DNA from 3 places in the Pantoea sp. X-Soil-ISGK-259 genome. Region 2 is predicted to be linked to each of the others. Evidence: predicted binding sites of a transcription regulator. Region 2 holds the regulator's gene; each other region holds the start of a gene.

What was found. Region 2 encodes LexA, which represses DNA repair genes until DNA is damaged. Its sites were predicted from a motif close to TNCTGTATGTACATACAGNA; they were not measured.
Region 1: AC6I77_RS07980 (metal-dependent hydrolase) is a predicted target of LexA. The motif match lies at 1,661-1,680, and genes of this name have one in related genera.
Region 3: mutH (DNA mismatch repair endonuclease MutH) is a predicted target of LexA. The motif match lies at 1,851-1,870, and genes of this name have one in related genera.

The regions. Positions count from the first base shown of each region.
Region 1 is NZ_AP035986.1:1,719,397-1,722,677, reverse strand. It holds gene kduI (5-dehydro-4-deoxy-D-glucuronate isomerase) at 1-784, shown strand, start outside; gene kduD (2-dehydro-3-deoxy-D-gluconate 5-dehydrogenase KduD) at 801-1,562, shown strand; gene AC6I77_RS07980 (metal-dependent hydrolase) at 1,703-2,293, shown strand; gene AC6I77_RS07975 (L-cystine transporter) at 2,445-3,281, shown strand, end outside.
Region 2 is NZ_AP035986.1:289,897-293,177, reverse strand. It holds gene dinF (MATE family efflux transporter DinF) at 163-1,485, opposite strand; gene lexA (transcriptional repressor LexA) at 1,584-2,198, opposite strand; gene AC6I77_RS01285 (diacylglycerol kinase) at 2,304-2,672, opposite strand; gene plsB (glycerol-3-phosphate 1-O-acyltransferase PlsB) at 2,801-3,281, shown strand, end outside.
Region 3 is NZ_AP035986.1:3,241,772-3,245,052, reverse strand. It holds gene AC6I77_RS15330 (YgdI/YgdR family lipoprotein) at 1-13, opposite strand, end outside; gene AC6I77_RS15325 (TerC family protein) at 132-842, opposite strand; gene mutH (DNA mismatch repair endonuclease MutH) at 942-1,619, opposite strand; gene rppH (RNA pyrophosphohydrolase) at 2,304-2,831, shown strand; gene ptsP (phosphoenolpyruvate--protein phosphotransferase) at 2,844-3,281, shown strand, end outside.

The DNA.
Region 1 (3,281 bases), 1.4 Mb from region 2:
TGCGTTGCGCCGTGAGTTCCTGATTGAAACGATTTTCACTGCCGATGACTACGCCCTGACTTACAGCCACATCGACCGCATCATCATTGGCGGCGTCATGCCGGTAAACGCGCCCGTGACGATGGGTGATGAAATGGGAAAACAGCTGGGCGTCAGCTATTTCCTCGAGCGCCGCGAGCTGGGCATGATCAATATTGGCGGACCGGGGCGTGTGGAAGTGGACGGTAAAGCGTGGGAAATCGGTCACGAAGAGGCGCTTTACATCGGCAAAGGTGCCCGCAACCTGCTGTTCCGCAGTCTGAATCCGTCTCAGCCCGCCAAATTCTATTTCAACAGTGCACCCGCACACAGCACCTTCCCGGACAGGAAAATCACGCTGCAGGAGGCGGCTACCGCCACGCTGGGCGATGCCGCGACCTCGAACCGCCGAACCATTCATAAATTCATCGTGCCGGATGTGCTGCCCACCTGTCAGCTCACCATGGGCTTGACCAAACTGGATGAAGGCAGCCTGTGGAACACCATGCCCTGCCACACCCACGAACGTCGCATGGAAGTCTATTTCTACTTCGATATGAGCGAAGAGAGCGCCGTCTTCCACATGATGGGGCAACCGCAGCAGACCCGTCATCTGCTGGTACATAACGAGCAGGCGGTGATCTCACCCAGTTGGTCAATTCACGCCGGTGTCGGTACCCAGCGTTACACCTTTATCTGGGGCATGGTGGGTGAGAATCAGGTCTTTGATGACATGGATCACGTCAAAATCAGTGAACTGCGCTAAGCAGAGGAGAAATACTATGGTACTGAATACGTTTAGCCTGGAAGGTAAAGTGGCAATGGTAACCGGCTGCAACACCGGTTTAGGTCAGGGCATGGCGCTGGGTCTGGCACAGGCGGGCTGCGATATTGTCGGCGTTAACCGTAACGGCCCGGATGACACCCAAAGCAAGGTGGAGGCGCTGGGTCGCCGCTTCTGGCCGGTGCAGGCCGATCTGTTGCAGACCAGCGTAGTAGCCTCTGTGGTTGAGCAGGCGCTGGCCGCTGCAGGTAAAATTGACATTCTGGTCAATAATGCCGGTATTATTCGCCGGGAAGACGCCCTGGACTTCAGCGAGCAGGACTGGGATGACGTGATGAATATCAATAGCAAGAGCCTGTTTTTCCTGTCTCAGCAGGTTGCCCGTCAATTTATCGCACAGGGACACGGCGGCAAGATTATCAATATCGCGTCCATGCTCTCCTTCCAGGGCGGAATTCGGGTGCCCTCTTATACCGCCTCGAAAAGTGCCGTGATGGGCCTGACCCGTCTCATGGCAAACGAGTGGGCAAAGCATGGCATTAACGTCAATGCCATCGCACCTGGCTACATGGCGACCAACAATACCGAGCAGTTGAGAAATGACGCGTCCCGCAGCGAAGAGATCCTGGGCCGGATACCGGCCGGACGCTGGGGCGTGCCTGATGACATGATGGGCCCGATAGTCTTCATGGCTTCTGCTGCGTCTGATTATGTCAACGGCTACACCCTGGCCGTCGATGGCGGCTGGCTGGCGCGTTAATTTCCCCAACGGGCAGTGTCCTGGCACTGTCCATTTTATTAATAAAATTCACGCTTCGTTACAGCGTCACATGTTCTCATTTACTGGATAAATCCCTATACTGGATGCATCGACAGTTTTCTTTGTAACCAGGTTCTATCATGACGGGCGAAGGCCACATCATTTTTGCCATTGCCAGCGCTATTTTTGCCAAGCGTGCTGAGCTGACACCCGTGCTGGCACAGGCCGACTGGTGGCATCTTGTTCCCTCAGCCCTGCTGACCTGTCTGCTGCCCGACATCGATCATCCTAAATCTCTGCTGGGACAGCGACTCAGCTGGCTCTCTCATCCTATTGCACGGGCGTTCGGCCATCGGGGATTTACCCACAGTCTGCTGGCGATTGCCGCCGGTTTATGGCTTTTTCAGATTAACCTGCCTCAGTCGTCACCGATTCCACCGGATGTGCTGCAGGGTCTGACGCTCGGCTACCTGAGCCATATAGTGGCCGATATGCTGACGCCCGCCGGGGTTCCGCTGCTGTGGCCCTGCCGCTGGCGCTTCCGCCTGCCGATTCTGCGCAGCCAGAAGGGCAATCAGCTGGAGCGGGCATTGTGTCTGGGACTGGTAGGCTATGCACTGTGGTTCCCGGTAGGGATGCCATCTTTTGGTGCAAACGGCTGGCCATCTCAGCTGTTCGATACGCTACAAAATGGCGTAGGGCGATTAATTTCCAGTCATACTGCGCAATAAAAACGCGCAAAACGCCATTTAGTTATAAAACATGCCATTTGGATATAAGGCACCCTCTGCACCTGCTGTTACCATTCCTGCTGTCTTAATTCGTGATTAACATTATGCGGCCTTCCCATGACGGAAGGCCGCATTACTCTGGAGTTTCAGCATGGACCTTCCTCTTACGCTTAATATCGTGGCCTTTGTGGTGCTGCTGGTATTGCTCTCCCGCTTCAGCCGTCATAACTGGAGCCTGTCGAAAAAAGTGCTGACCGGTCTGGTGATCGGCGTACTGTTCGGCCTGGTGTTGCAGTTGATCTACGGCGAAAACAGCGCAGTGGTTAAAGAGTCGATTAGCTGGTTTAACATCGTCGGTAATGGCTATGTCCAGTTGCTGCAGATGGTCGTCATGCCGCTGGTGTTCGTTTCCATTCTGAGTGCGGTCGCTCGTCTGCATAACGCCTCTTCGCTGGGAAAAATCAGCGTGCTGACCATCGGCGTTCTGCTGTTTACCACCGCCATCTCAGCACTGGTCGGCGTCTTCGTCACCGGCCTGTTTGGTCTGAGCGCAGAAGGTCTGGTACAGGGCGTGCAGGAGACCGCGCGTCTCAGTGCGATCCAGAGCAACTATGTCGGCAAAGTGGCTGACCTGACCGTGCCACAGCTGGTGCTCTCCTTTATCCCGAAAAACCCGTTTGCCGATCTGACGGGCGCCAGTCCGACCTCAATCATCAGCGTCGTGATCTTTGCCGCGTTCCTGGGTGTGGCTGCACTGCAGTTGCTTAAAGATGATGAAGTGAAAGGTCAGCGCGTGCTGGTGGCGATCGATACGCTGCAGTCGTGGGTGATGAAGCTGGTGCGTTTAGTGATGAAGCTGACGCCGTATGGTGTGCTGGCGCTGATGACTAAAGTGGTTGCCGGTTCAAACCTGCAGGACATCATCAAACTGGGCAGCTTTGTGGTCGCCTCATACCTCGGTCTGGCCATCATGTTTGGTGTCCACGCC
Region 2 (3,281 bases):
CAGACCTCCAATCCTCGGGTTAAATAATTATCTTGCTGCTTAACAAAATAACGATACAAAGCGCGGGTTAACTTCGCTTGTTAGAGTTAATTGTAGTAGCCAATTTCAAAAATGCAGAATAATACAGAATAATCCGTATCCTCCCGGGTCAGCGCTGCTGGATCACGCCTCAAACCAGCTGTTCTGACGCCAGTGCTTACGCCAGATGAGCCACAGTGACAGGCCGCGCAGCGCCAGGAATACCGTCACCGCCAGCCAGAGACCGTGGTTGCCCAGCAACGGTACGCTGAGCAGCGTCAGAAAGTAGCCAGCCGCCGCCACGACCATGCTGTTACGCATCTCGCGTCCACGTGTCGCCCCGATGAACATTCCATCCAGCAGATAACACCAGACGCCGATCAGCGGCATGATTATCTGCCAGACCAGATAGCGGTCAGCTGTCTGCTGCAGTGACTCAAGCGAGGTCAGCAGGGTAACAATCTGCGGGCCAAAAATGGCATAAACCAGCGAGAAGAAGAGCGCGACTACCACCGCCTGCCGACAGGCTGAGTGCCAGACGTGCTGCAATTTACTGCCATCTTTTGCGCCATGCGCTTCGCCGGCAAAAGCTTCAACCGCGTAGGCAAAACCATCCAGCGCGTAGGCAGTAAAGGTAATGAACATCAGTAATACCGCGTTAACCGCCACCACATCCGGACCCAGCCGCGCACCCAGCACGGTCAGCGAGGCGAAACAGAGCTGCAGCATCAGAGAGCGCAACATGATATCCCGGTTCAGTCGCAGCAGTCGGCCGCTGTCACCGCGCCAGCTCTGCTTCAGCAGATTAAACGTAATACCGCGCAGCTTTAACACCCGCCAGACCATGATGCCGCCGACGCCCAGCGTGATGTACTCCGCCAGCGCCGTGGCGGTTGCTGCTCCCGCGACACCCCAGTGCAGCCCCATCACCAGCCAGAGATCGAGCACGATGTTCACCAGATTGCCCACTATCAGCAGGATTACCGGCGCCCGCGCATACTGAACGCCCAACAGCCAGCCCAGGATGACCAGGTTTGCCAGCGTTGCAGGTGCACTGAGCCAGCGAATCTGAATAAACAGCGCCGCCTGTTCCAGTACATCAGGATTGCCACCTACCAGATGGGTCGCCAGCTGAATAATCGGATAACGCAATGCGATGAACAGCACGCCGGCCAGCAGCGCAATGATCAGCGGCTGCGTCAGCGCGCGTGCCAGAGCGGTTTTATCGCCCGCACCAAACGCCTGTGCCGTCAGGCCAGTGGTACTCATTCGAAGGAAAAGCAGCAACATAAAGAGGAAGCTGGTCACTGTGGTCCCGACCGCAACCCCGCCAAGATAGACAGGGCTGTCGAGATGACCAATAACTGCAGTATCGACCACGCCCAGTAAGGGAACGGTGATATTTGAAAGGATCATCGGCAGCGCAAGCCGCCAGAGATTTTTATCCGTTGCCGTGATAAAGCGCATTCGCCGTTCCGTGCTCAGTGTCGCTGCAGCAAAGCAGGCAACAAAATTAGGGCAGACAGAATAGCATCAGAAAAGGCGAATGCACGCAGGCCTCAGAATCAAAGCCACTCGCCGTTACGCACCACGCCAACCGCAAGACCTTCAATGGTCAGTGACTGCGCACGGGTGTCGACCACGATAGGGTCAAAATCGCTGTTTTCAGGCAGAAGGTGCACGATAGCACCCTGCTTTTTCCAGCGTTTAACGGTGACTTCATCATCAATACGTGCCACGACAACCTGACCGTTGCGCACATCCTGGGTTTTATGTACCGCGAGCAGGTCGCCGTCCATAATCCCGATATCTTTCATCGACATTCCGCTGACGCGCAGCAGGAAGTCGGCAGAAGGCTTGAACAGGCCCGGATCCACTTTGTAGTGGGTTTCGATATGTTCCTGCGCCATGATCGGCTCACCGGCAGCAACCCGGCCAATCAGCGGTAGTCCTTCTGAAACTTCTTCTTCCATTAACAGACGAATGCCGCGTGATGCACCCGAAACGATCTCAATAACGCCTTTACGCGCCAGCGCTTTCAGATGCTCTTCAGCCGCATTTGGCGAACGGAAGCCCAGTTGCGCGGCGATCTCTGCACGCGTAGGCGGCATGCCCGTTGAAGATATATGGTCGCGAATCAGGTCATAGACCTGCTGCTGCCTGCTGGTTAATGCTTTCATCCCGCCCCCTGGTTGTTTATACAGTCGCTGTGAGTATATACAGGTATTGGCGAAATGGAAACCGATTGTCAGGGAAAACGCGCCCTCAGGCGCGTTATGGAAGGCTTATCGCAAATGTGTCCAGAGCAGCGCGACCCAGACAAACAGGGCCAGTAAGATGCTGATCAGTACCGCCGCCGAGCCCATGTCTTTGGCCCGGCCCGCCAGGGGATGATGTTCCTGACCAATCCGGTCAACCACCGCTTCAATGGCGCTATTGAGGATTTCGACAATGACGACCAGCACCACGGCGCCAATCATGAGGATGCGGGCGATCACATCGACATCCAGCCAGCACGCGATAATAATAGCGGCCAGCGCAGCCAGGGCTTCCTGCCGAAAGGCGGCTTCATGCTGCCAGGCGGCACGCAGTCCCTGCCAGGAGTAGCCTGCGGCTTTTACTATTCTGATAAGTCCGGTGGCATTATTTGCCATGATGTGGGAACCCTTTCATTCAATTGACGTCAATGTCTGGGCTGCGTGCAATTGGCACCACCACAGATCTTCGCTGCGCTTTCTGGTATGCTTGCGGCGCTTTGCTAACAAGAGGCTTCATGTTGTCTATGTCAGGTTGGCGTAAACTCTATTACAAATTACTTAATTTACCACTCTCCTTTTTGGTAAAAAGTAAGGCCATTCCGGCCGATCCCGTGTCTGAACATGGTCTGGATCCGACCCGACCTATTATGTATGTTTTGCCTTACGATTCGAAGGCTGACTTACTGACTTTACGCGCACAGTGTCTGCGGCATCATCTGCCCGATCCGCTGATTCCGCTGGAGATTGATGGTTCGCTGCTGCCGCGCCACGTGTTTATTCATAATGGCCCACGCGTATTTCCCTATTTTGTGCCCAGCGTTGAATCGGTAAAAATCTTTCACGATTACCTCGACCTGCATCGCAATAATCCTGAGCTGGATATTCAGATGCTGCCGGTCACCGTGATGTTTGGTCGTGCGCCAGGACGTGAAGTCCAGGGCGAAGCGACGCCGCATCTGCGTGTGCTGAATGGGGTGCAGAAATTCTTTGCGGTCATCTGGCACG
Region 3 (3,281 bases), 3.0 Mb from region 2:
CCAACCCTTTCATCACGCCTTATCCTCACAAATGGTCACGTGCAAACAGTGTAGTAATAAATGTTTTTGCCGGCAGGGTTAATCGCAGAAATCTGAAAGTAACCGGGCGAGCAGGCTCGCCCTTGACTTTATCAGGCGTGCTTTTTCTTACTGCGCATCAGGTTAAGACACTCAACCGCCATCGAGAAGAACATCGCGAAATAAATGTAACCTTTTGGTACATGGACCGCAAAACTCTCCAGAATCAGGGTAAAACCGACCAGAATCAGGAAGGAGAGGGCCAGCATTTTCACCGACGGATGGCGTTCAACAAACTCACCAATGGCGCGCGCGGCGAACATCATCATCAGCACCGCAATGACGACGGCTGCCATCATAATGAACAGATGATCGGAGAGGCCGATAGCGGTGATAACAGAGTCGAGACTGAAAATAATGTCGAGCATCATAATCTGTACAATCGCGCCGAGGAACGAATGAACGCGGGTGTTATGTTCGCCTTCACTGCCTTCGATCGTTTCATGGATCTCCATGCTCGATTTCCACAGCAGGAACAGTCCACCAAACAGCAGAATCAGATCGCGCGCTGAAAACGCATGATCCATCAGCGTAAACAGCGGATTAGTCAGACGGGCAACCCACGCAATAGAGGCCAGCAGGCCAAGACGCATCAGCATCGCGCCCATCAGACCAATGCGACGTGCGCTGGCTTGCTGGTGCTTTGGCAGTTTAGCGACCACCAGCGACAGGAAAATGATGTTATCAATACCCAGCACCACCTCAAGGATGGTCAGGGTGCCCAGCGCCAGCCAGGCGTTGGGATCAGCAATCCACTCAAACATACCGACATTCAATCCTAAACGAAAAGTAAACGGCGATTATACGCATTCAATTCACCGATCTCCCACAAAATTGCGATTGCTCAGCGCGAGTGGCGCGATTCACAGGAGAAAATGCCGCGCCAGCAGTGGCCCGGTGAAGCTTTTTTTAAGGTAGAAGCCGCGCGGCAAGGTCATAATTGGCTGGCCCTGATCGCCAATACCTTCTGTCAGCGCCTTACTGTTGGCGGCTTTCGGGCGGATTTGCAACCAGGCACCATGCCGTGCGGTAATCTGCTCAACGCGTCCCAGTACAATCATATCCATCAACTCTTCCCAGTCCTGACGCAGCATCTCATCTTCTTCTGCATCCGGGCTCCATAACAGCGGCGCGCCCACACGACGTTCCCGCAGCGGAATCTCACGCCCACCTTCAACCGGAATCCACAACACCCTCGCCAGTTTATGGCGCACATGACTGGTGAGCCAGGTGACGCCGCTGTTGCCGGTCAGCGGGGCGACGCAGACAAAGGTGGTTTCCAGCGGTTTTCCCTGCGCATCAATCGGGATGGTTTTCAGTTCGATACCCAGATGGGCAAAGTCCTGTTCCGCTTTGCTGCCCGCGCTGGCACCAAGATGTAACTCCAGCAGCATGCCGACCCAGCCTTTATCACGTTTAAGATCCGCAGGCATGGTTAGCCCGGCGCGAGCGGCCAGCGTTTCCAGTGTTAAGCCGGCTAAATCCTGCGCACGCGCCAGCAGGCTGGCTTCATCTTCAGGTGGTCCTGGCAGGTAACTCATGTTGATAACTCGCAATGATTAAAATTTATACAGTTGAGGGTGAGGAAATCCTTTCACTAAAATTCACCGCATCAGGGATCGATAATAACATGATAGATCGCACTTTTTTTAACGGATAACCCTTGCGCCATCATGAGACAGGCATTGTTATCCCAGCTTACGCGCAACAATGAACAGGATCTCCATCCCGGTTATCCACAGAAAAATGGGATAACCCCCGTATTGGTGCGGTACTGGTTCCATTTACAGCCTTGACTTTTCTTTGTCTGAGCATAATTTCGCCGCTCTGACCTAACCCTGAGCGATTATCTGTGGATAAAAAAGAGTGTGGTTATCTTTTAATCAATTGTCAGTTGTCGCGAGAATATTGGCAGTTTAGGAAAGTCTCAGGGAGAGCCAGAATGATTTATTTTCATTAAATATCATAATGATGCGTTGCTGGTTCTTTTGAGTCATTCTGCGAGCAGTGAAAATGTTATTCAGTTAACTCCCGCGTTCTGCACAAAGCTATCCACAGAAAAAGTGAATAAGATTGATCTTTTTCACGCTGTTTGTTTATAACTTTGCCGTTTTCTGTGAGTTATCCCGCATTTGATGGTCTGATACCCCATGAATCCAGTGGTTTACCGCCTGTAAGGAGTGTGAAACAATCAGCCCATTCAAATTTTGCTTTGAGGTAGTCCGGTGATCGATGATGATGGCTACCGCCCGAATGTTGGTATCGTAATCTGTAACCGGCAGGGACAAGTGTTATGGGCCAGGCGCTTTGGACAGCACTCCTGGCAATTTCCTCAGGGAGGCATCAATCCCGGTGAAACCGCAGAACAGGCGATGTATCGCGAACTGTTCGAAGAAGTCGGATTGCATCGGAAAGATGTTCGAATACTTGCTTCTACCCGCAACTGGTTACGTTACAAGTTGCCAAAACGTTTGGTGCGTTGGGACACAAAGCCGGTATGTATCGGCCAGAAACAAAAGTGGTTTCTTCTGCAGTTAATGTGTAATGACGCGGATATCAATGTGCAGCGCAGCAGCACGCCTGAATTTGATGGCTGGCGCTGGGTCAGCTTCTGGTATCCGGTGCGTCAGGTTGTCTCCTTCAAGCGCGATGTTTATCGTCGGGTAATGAAGGAATTCGCTGGCGTGGTGATGTCTATGCAGGAGAGTGCGGGGCAGCGAAATAATCCTGCCCATCGTCGTAAGAGAGGATAGGCCACGCCCTTTATGCTCACTCAGTTGCGTGAAATTGTAGAAAAAGTGGCGAGTGCGCCGCGTCTCAATGAAGCACTCGACATCCTGGTCAATGAAATCTGTCTGGCGATGGATACGGAAGTCTGTTCCGTTTACCTCGCCGACCAGGACCGTCGCTGCTATTACCTGATGGCGACGCGCGGACTCAAAAAACCGCGTGGCCGCACCGTAACGCTGGCTTTTGACGAGGGTATCGTCGGTTTAGTGGGCCGTCTGGCCGAACCGATTAACCTTGCTGACGCCCAAAGCCATCCCAGCTTCAAATATATCCCCGCAGTGAAAGAGGAGCGCTATCGCTCCTTCCTCGGTGTGCCTGTTATCAGCCGCCGCCAGCTCCTTGGCGTGCTGGTGGTGCAGCAGCGCGAACACCGTCAGTTTGATGAAAGCGAAGAGTCATTTCTGGTCACGCTG